3 regions of the Streptomyces sp. CY-1 genome follow, and region 3 is predicted to be linked to each of the others. Evidence: riboswitches for the same ligand, from Rfam matches in the RefSeq annotation. Region 3 holds a riboswitch; each other region holds the start of a gene.
The links. A riboswitch is a leader RNA that binds a small molecule or an ion and turns the genes downstream of it on or off. The one in region 3 is predicted to bind S-adenosylmethionine.

Region 1: linked by a shared signal. The riboswitch ahead of ACK1X7_RS42895 (glutathione S-transferase C-terminal domain-containing protein) and the one ahead of ACK1X7_RS14655 (aminotransferase class V-fold PLP-dependent enzyme) in region 3 are both predicted to bind S-adenosylmethionine.
Region 2: linked by a shared signal. The riboswitch ahead of thrC (threonine synthase) and the one ahead of ACK1X7_RS14655 (aminotransferase class V-fold PLP-dependent enzyme) in region 3 are both predicted to bind S-adenosylmethionine.

The regions. Positions count from the first base shown of each region.
Region 1 is NZ_CP178393.1:9,981,984-9,984,237, reverse strand. It holds gene ACK1X7_RS42900 (PP2C family protein-serine/threonine phosphatase) at 1-538, shown strand, start outside; SAM riboswitch class IV at 625-771, shown strand; gene ACK1X7_RS42895 (glutathione S-transferase C-terminal domain-containing protein) at 1,114-1,959, shown strand; gene ACK1X7_RS42890 (Mut7-C RNAse domain-containing protein) at 2,001-2,254, opposite strand, start outside.
Region 2 is NZ_CP178393.1:6,615,493-6,617,746, forward strand. It holds gene ACK1X7_RS28490 (glucosyl-3-phosphoglycerate synthase) at 1-635, opposite strand, end outside; SAM riboswitch class I at 828-969, shown strand; gene thrC (threonine synthase) at 988-2,254, shown strand, end outside.
Region 3 is NZ_CP178393.1:3,391,656-3,393,909, forward strand. It holds gene ACK1X7_RS14655 (aminotransferase class V-fold PLP-dependent enzyme) at 1-1,214, opposite strand, end outside; SAM riboswitch class IV at 1,409-1,527, opposite strand; gene trpD (anthranilate phosphoribosyltransferase) at 1,642-2,254, opposite strand, start outside.

The DNA.
Region 1 (2,254 bases), 6.6 Mb from region 3:
CTACGAGCAGGACCTGGCCGAGGTGATGCACCGCTGTGCGGCCGCGCTGGCCCGCGAGTACGAGCTGCTGGACCGCTCCCAGCTCCAGGACCCGCAGGAGCTGGAGGAGCAGTTCGTCACCGTGCTCCTCGCCCAGGTGTCGGACGAGTCGCTGGTCGAGCTGATCAACCGCGGCCATCCGCCGCCCCTGGTGATGCGCGAGCGCAAGGTGCGCTCCCTGGACCCGGCGCGTCCGCTGCCGCCACTCGGCCTGGAGGAGTTCCTGAGCCCTCCCCCGATCCGCGTCGAGACCTTTCCGTTCCTGCCCGGTGACCGGCTGTTGCTGCACACCGACGGCGTGGTCGAGGCCCGCAACCACTACAACGAGTTCTTTCCGCTGCACCGGACCATGGAGACGCTGGACGGTGCCACCCCGGGCGAGTACCTGGACCGGCTGCGCCACGCGCTGGTCCGGCATGCCGAGGGACGGCTGGCGGACGACGCGGCCATGGTCCTCATCGAGCGGGCCATCGGCGGCGCTCGGCGGCCGTTCCGCTGAGCGGGCATCCACCGTGCCGTCGGCCCGCGTTGGCCGTCCCGGCATGGGTTGACGCCCTCGCGGAGCGCGACGACACTGTCAGGGACGGTCACGATGGTCAGCGCCCACCGTGCGGAATCCCCGCTCGGATGGGTCATCGGCCCCGGCTCGCTGACAGGCAACCCTTCTCCCGCGACGGGGTGCCCCCGGGTGACGACCAGGTTCCGTCGGTGCGGACGGGACAAGCGCGGTCTCGCTGCCTCGCGAGCCCCCGATGATGGGATCGGTGAGATGCCCAGGACCGACAGCGACGGGGAATGCGCCCGTCGGCGTCCCCGGCGGTGGTCCCCGCTCCGGTCCCCGCTCCGCCGTCGTCACCTCCTGACCAGGCGTCTGCACATCGATCTGCTGCGCATTTGCAGCGCCTCCAGTCCAGCCGGCTGAATCGACGCGGTCACCGAGCGCGGCCCAGCGCGCCGGGGCCGGGTGCGTCCCGGCAGCCTCCCGGCGAACGCCCCGCGCGGGCTTCCCTTCCGTAGCGCCATCGGCGCCGCCCAGACCGGCGGGCCGGGGCTCCGTCCTTGCCTTGGAGAGCCATGTCCGAGACGTTTCCGGTCAGTTCAGGTCCTGCCGCTCTTCTCGACCCCGACCCCTGCTCGCCCGGCCCCCGGATCGTCCCGCCCGCGCCGCCGCACCGCTTCCGCAGCCGCATCGGCGTCGACCTCGCCGGTGGCTTCTATCCGGTGCCGCATCGCTATCGGCTCTATCTCTCCGCGAGCTGTCCGCTCTCGCTGCGCGTCTCCATCACCCTCGATCTGCTCGGGCTGCGGGACACCGTCGCCACCACCCTCGTCGGGCACCCGGACGAGACCCCCGAGGCGTTCGCCGCACTGCGCGGGGCCTACGAGGCCACCTGGCACCGCTACGGCGGGCCGGTGGACGCGCCCGCGCTGTGCGACGGCTGGACCGGACGTGTCGTCAGCAATCACACACCCGACATCCTGCGCGACCTCGCCGGCCATCTGAGCGACGGCGGCGGACCGGGACGCCCCCGGCTGCGCCCGGCGCCCCGCGCCGCGGACATCGACGCCCTCCGGGAACTCCTCGACGACGACATCACCCACGCGGCGCGGCAGGCCGGGACGGCGCACGAGGCGGAGTGCCGGGACGCCGCGCTGGAGCGGCTGCTGACCGCCCTCGGGCGCCTGGACCGCAGCCTCGCGACCGCGCCGTACGCCCTGGGCGGCGAGCTGACCGCCGCCGATGTGGACCTGTGGGTGGCCCTCGTCCAGCTCGACACCGAGCACCGGCTCCGGCTGGACGCCGACGCGGCCCAGCGGGTCTCCCGCCATGGGCGGCTGCGCGCCTATGTGCGGCGGCTGCACGCCCATCCGGCCTTCCACACCACGATTCCGGAGGCCCTCCAGGACGACCTGTCCTGAGTCCGCGCCCCAGGACCAGGCACTCTGCCGGGCGGCTCGGCTCAGGACAGGGCGGCCCGGGCGTCGCCGAACTCGTCCATCGCCCCGGCCACGATGGCCTCCAGCCGGGCGTGGTGGGCGCCGCGCCAGTAGACCCGCTCGCAGACCGTGCAGCGGGCGAAGACCTCGTAGGTGCGCCGGGTGCCGTGCTGGAGCCGCTCCCGGACCGACTCCTTGTCGGCGTCCTCCAGCGGGCCGTTGCAGGCGGTGCAGCGGGTCCAGGGCGCCAGACCCGGGGTGAACCGGCCGAGGACGT
Region 2 (2,254 bases), 3.2 Mb from region 3:
AAGGGCAGCCGCTCCAGCAGCGTGCGGCGCGCCGCGTACTCACCGCCCAGCGGCTGGACGAACCCGGCCAACTGGGGCCAGTGCAGATTCAGCAGCGGGCGGGCGACCAGCTCGGTGACCCGGCCGCCCTGGCCCGCCACATCGCCGAGCGGGCGGTCGTACATGCCCTTCACCAGGTGCAGCGTGGGGTCGGTCAGCAGCGGACCGACGATCCCCGAGACGAAGCGCGGATCGAATTCCCGCAGGTCGGCGTCGATGAAGCAGATGATGTCGCCGCTCGTGGCCAGCAGGGAGCGCCACAGCACCTCGCCCTTGCCGGGCAGCGCGGGCAGCCGGGGGAGCAGCGAGTCGCGGGGGACGACGGTGGCGCCCGCCGCCGCGGCGACCTCGGCGGTGCGGTCCGTCGAGCCGGAGTCCACCACCACCAGCTCGTCCACCAGCGGCGCCGACTCGCCCATCAGCTCCCGGCGGATGGTCGCGGCGATCTCGCCGACCGTGGCCTCTTCGTTCAGGGCGGGCAGGACCACGCTCAGGGTCGTCGCCGAGCCCCGTTTCGCGTCCAGCAGGCGGTCCAGCGGCCGGTCGCCGGCCGACCAGGAGCGGTGCTTCAGCCAGCGCTCCACCTCATCCAGCACCTGTGTCTCTCCCTGCCGTGGTCGCTGTGATCCATCTCGCGCTTCGGACGGCTAGCTCAACCATCCGGGCCGTCGGTTACAGTCTTGAACAACGCACATGACCGTCGTATGTCGGGGTCGACCTCGGTGTTTACCAAGGAAGCCCGTGACGATGCCGTGCGGACAAACGCCCGGGTCCGCCCGGTGCCATACCGCTCATCCAGAGGGGCAGAGGGAACGGCCCGTTGAAGCCCCGGCAACCCTCCAGCCGATCTCGCATTCCGCAGCGAGGCTCCCGGCTCGGGAAGGTGCCAATTCCGTCTCGTGGCGAAATGCGTCGCGAGGAAGATGAGGAGAAAGGGCCTCGCCATCCATGGCTGTGCAGTCAGTAGAAAGCTCAACCACTTCCTCCGCCTCCGACGCCCCCGGTGCCTTCGGTCCCGCCATCGCATTGTCCTGCCGGGAGTGCGGTGAGCGGTTCGATCTCGGCCCGATCTTCGCGTGTGAGGTCTGTTTCGGGCCGCTCGAGGTCGCGTACGAGCTGCCGGCCGGTGACCCGGAGGAGCTGCGGCGGCGCATCGAGGCCGGTCCGAACAGCATCTGGCGCTATGCCCCGCTGCTGCCCGTCCCGGCGGACGTGGCGGACCTGCCCAGCCTGCACCCCGGTTTCACCCAGCTCGTCAAGGCCGACAACCTCGCCCGTGAGCTCGGCGTCACCGGTGAGCTGCACATCAAGGACGACTCCGGGAACCCCACCCACTCCTTCAAGGACCGGGTCGTCGCCATCGCCGTCCAGGCCGCCCGGACCTTCGGCTTCACCACCCTCTCCTGCTCCTCCACCGGCAACCTGGCCGGCGCGGTCGGCGCCGCGGCCGCCCGCGCGGGCTTCCGCTCCTGCGTCTTCATCCCGCACGACCTGGAGGCGGGCAAGGTCGTCATGGCCGCGGTCTACGGCGGTGAGCTGGTCGGCATCGAGGGCACCTACGACGACGTCAACCGCTTCTGTAGCGAGCTGATCGGCGACCCGGCGGGCGAGGGCTGGGGCTTCGTCAACGTCAATCTGCGGCCGTACTACGGCGAGGGCTCCAAGACCCTGGCCTACGAGATCTGCGAGCAGCTCGGCTGGCGGCTGCCGGACCAGATCGTCATCCCGATCGCCTCCGGCTCCCAGCTCACCAAGATCGACAAGGGGCTGAAGGAGCTGATCTCGATCGGTCTGGTCGAGGACAAGCCCTACAAGATCTTCGGCGCCCAGGCCGAGGGCTGCTCCCCGGTCTCCGCCGCCTTCAAGGCCGGCCATGACGTCGTCCGGCCGCAGAAGCCGCGGACCATCGCCAAGTCGCTGGCCATCGGCAACCCCGCGGACGGCCCGTACGTCCTGGACATCGCCCGCCGTACGGGCGGCGCGGTGGAGGACGTGAACGACGAGCAGATCGTCGACGCGATCAAGCTGCTCGCCCGCACCGAGGGGATCTTCGCGGAGACCGCGGGCGGGGTGACCGTCGGCGTGACCAAGAAGCTGATCGAGGACGGTCTGCTCGACCCGTCCCTGACGACCGTCGTGCTCAACACCGGCGACGGCCTCAAGACCCTCGACGCGGTGGCCCCCACCACGGGTCCCTCCGCCATCATCCGCCCCA
Region 3 (2,254 bases):
TCGCTGTCCAGCAGGGTGCGGACCAGCGGATGCGCGCAGAAGAGCCCGTCCCGTACGCCGATGCCGTACTCCGCGGAGAGCGCCGCCGCGAAGTGGGAGCTGTTCCATCCCTCCACCACGAACGACAGCACACCGACCCGGGGGGCGTCGTCGCCGAACAGCGAGAGCACCCGCACCTCGGGCACCTCGGCCAGCCCCGCCCGCACCTTCTCGATCAGCTCCCGCTCACGGGCGACCAGGCCCTCGAAACCGGCCTCGGTCAGCGCCCTGCACGCCGACGCGATCGCGTAGACGCCGATGACGTTCGGCGAGCCCGCCTCGTGCCGGGCGGCGGTGGTGTGCCACTCCACGTCGACACCGCCGTCGTCCCTGCGCGTCACCTTACGGCTGGCGCCACCGCCCGCCAGATACGGCCGGGCCTCGCGCAGCCAGTCCGCCCGCCCGGCCAGCACACCGGCGCCGAAGGGCGCGTACAGCTTGTGCCCGGAGAAGGCCACCCAGTCGACGTCCGCCTCCGCGATGTCCACCGGGTGGTGCGGGGCAAGCTGCGCGGCGTCCAGGACGATACGGGCGCCGTGGGCGTGCGCGGCGGCGGCCAGCTCGCGCACCGGCCACAGCTCACCGGTCACATTGGACGCGCCGGTCACGCAGACCAGCGCCGGGCCCTCGGCGCGCCCCGCGAGCGCCTTCTCCAGCGTCTCCACCGCCTGCCGCGGGGAGCGCGGGGCGCTGAGGTAGCGGACGGTGACGTCCTCCCGCTGCTCCCACGGCAGCAGCGAGGCGTGGTGCTCGGTCTCGAAGACGAAGACCTCGGTGCCGCGCGGCGCCACGGCGGCCAGGAGGTTGAGCGAATCGGTGGTGGAGCGGGTGAAGACGACCTGGTCGTCCGCGCGGCAGCCGAGGAAGGCGGCGACGTCCTTACGGCTGTTCTCGAAGAGGTCGGTGGAGAGCTGCGAGAGGTAGCCCGCCCCGCGGTGCACGCTGCCGTAGTACGGCGCGTAGGCGGCGATGTCGTCCCAGACCCGCCGCAGCGCGGGGGCGCTGGCGGCGTAGTCGAGCGCCGCGTAGGTCACCTCGCCCCCGGTGACCAGGGGCACCAGGACATCGCCGCCCAGCACGGGCAGCGGCGCACAGGCGGCGACGGAGGAATCGGCGGAGGCGGCGGAATCGGCAGCGGAGGCAGCGGAGGTGGTGGCAGCAGGGCGCGCGGACATGGCGAAGTCTCCCGGGAGGGTCGAAGGCGTGACGCGCACAAAGACGGCGGTAAGGCGGCCATCAGGGCGCGGAAAGTCGCTCGACGCACGGCGGCACCGCGCGGAGCACTGGCGGGGAAACGGGCCGCTCGGCCCTAGCGCATTCGCTGCATCACGGAAGAACTCCCTCGACCACCAGGACCCCTAGTGCGAGGGGTCCGCGCTTGCCGCCGGCCTCGCTGCCTGGCGGCCTGGTCATCACCCGGGGCACCCCGCCACGGACGGAGGGTTGCCGGACAGCGGGCCGGGGCCGTAGTCGCTGTCACTCGTGACCTGGTCAGGAGTATGCCATGCCGGACGCCGACGCCCATGTCCTGTCCGCATCCCGGACAGGACACGGACGGAACATGGGCGCCGTAAGGGCAACGCCCAACCGTAAGCGCGACGCCTAGGCGTGGGTGGCCCGTACCCACCGCTCCAGGACGTCGCGCGCCGCGCCCGAGTCGATGGACTCGGCGGCCCGCGCGACACCCGCCGCGATCCGGTCCGCCAGGGGCTTGTCCCCCGGCTCCGGCTCGAGCGCCACCAGCGCCGCCGCCGAGTTCAGCAGCACCGCGTCCCGGACCGGGCCCCGCTCGCCCGCCAGCAGCCGGCGGGCCACATCGGCGTTGTACGAGGCGTCCGCGCCGCGCAGGGCCTCCACAGGGGCCCGCTCGATGCCCACGTCCCGCGGGTCGAGGGTCTCCTGGCGCACGGCGCCGCCCCGGACCTCCCACACCTGGGAGGTCGTGGTCACGGTGAGCTCGTCCAGCCCGTCGTCGCCGCGTACGACCAGCGCGGAGGAGCCCCGCTCGGCCAGCACCCCGGCGATGATGGGCGCCATCCGGGCATCCGCGACCCCGGTCGCCTGGCACTTCACCCGCGCCGGGTTGGTCAGCGGGCCGAGCAGGTTGAACGGGGTGGCCACGCCCAGCTCGCGGCGGGCCGAGGCGACATGCCGCAGCGACGGGTGGAACTTCACCGCGAAGCAGAAGGTGATCCCCGCCTCCTCCGCGACCTCG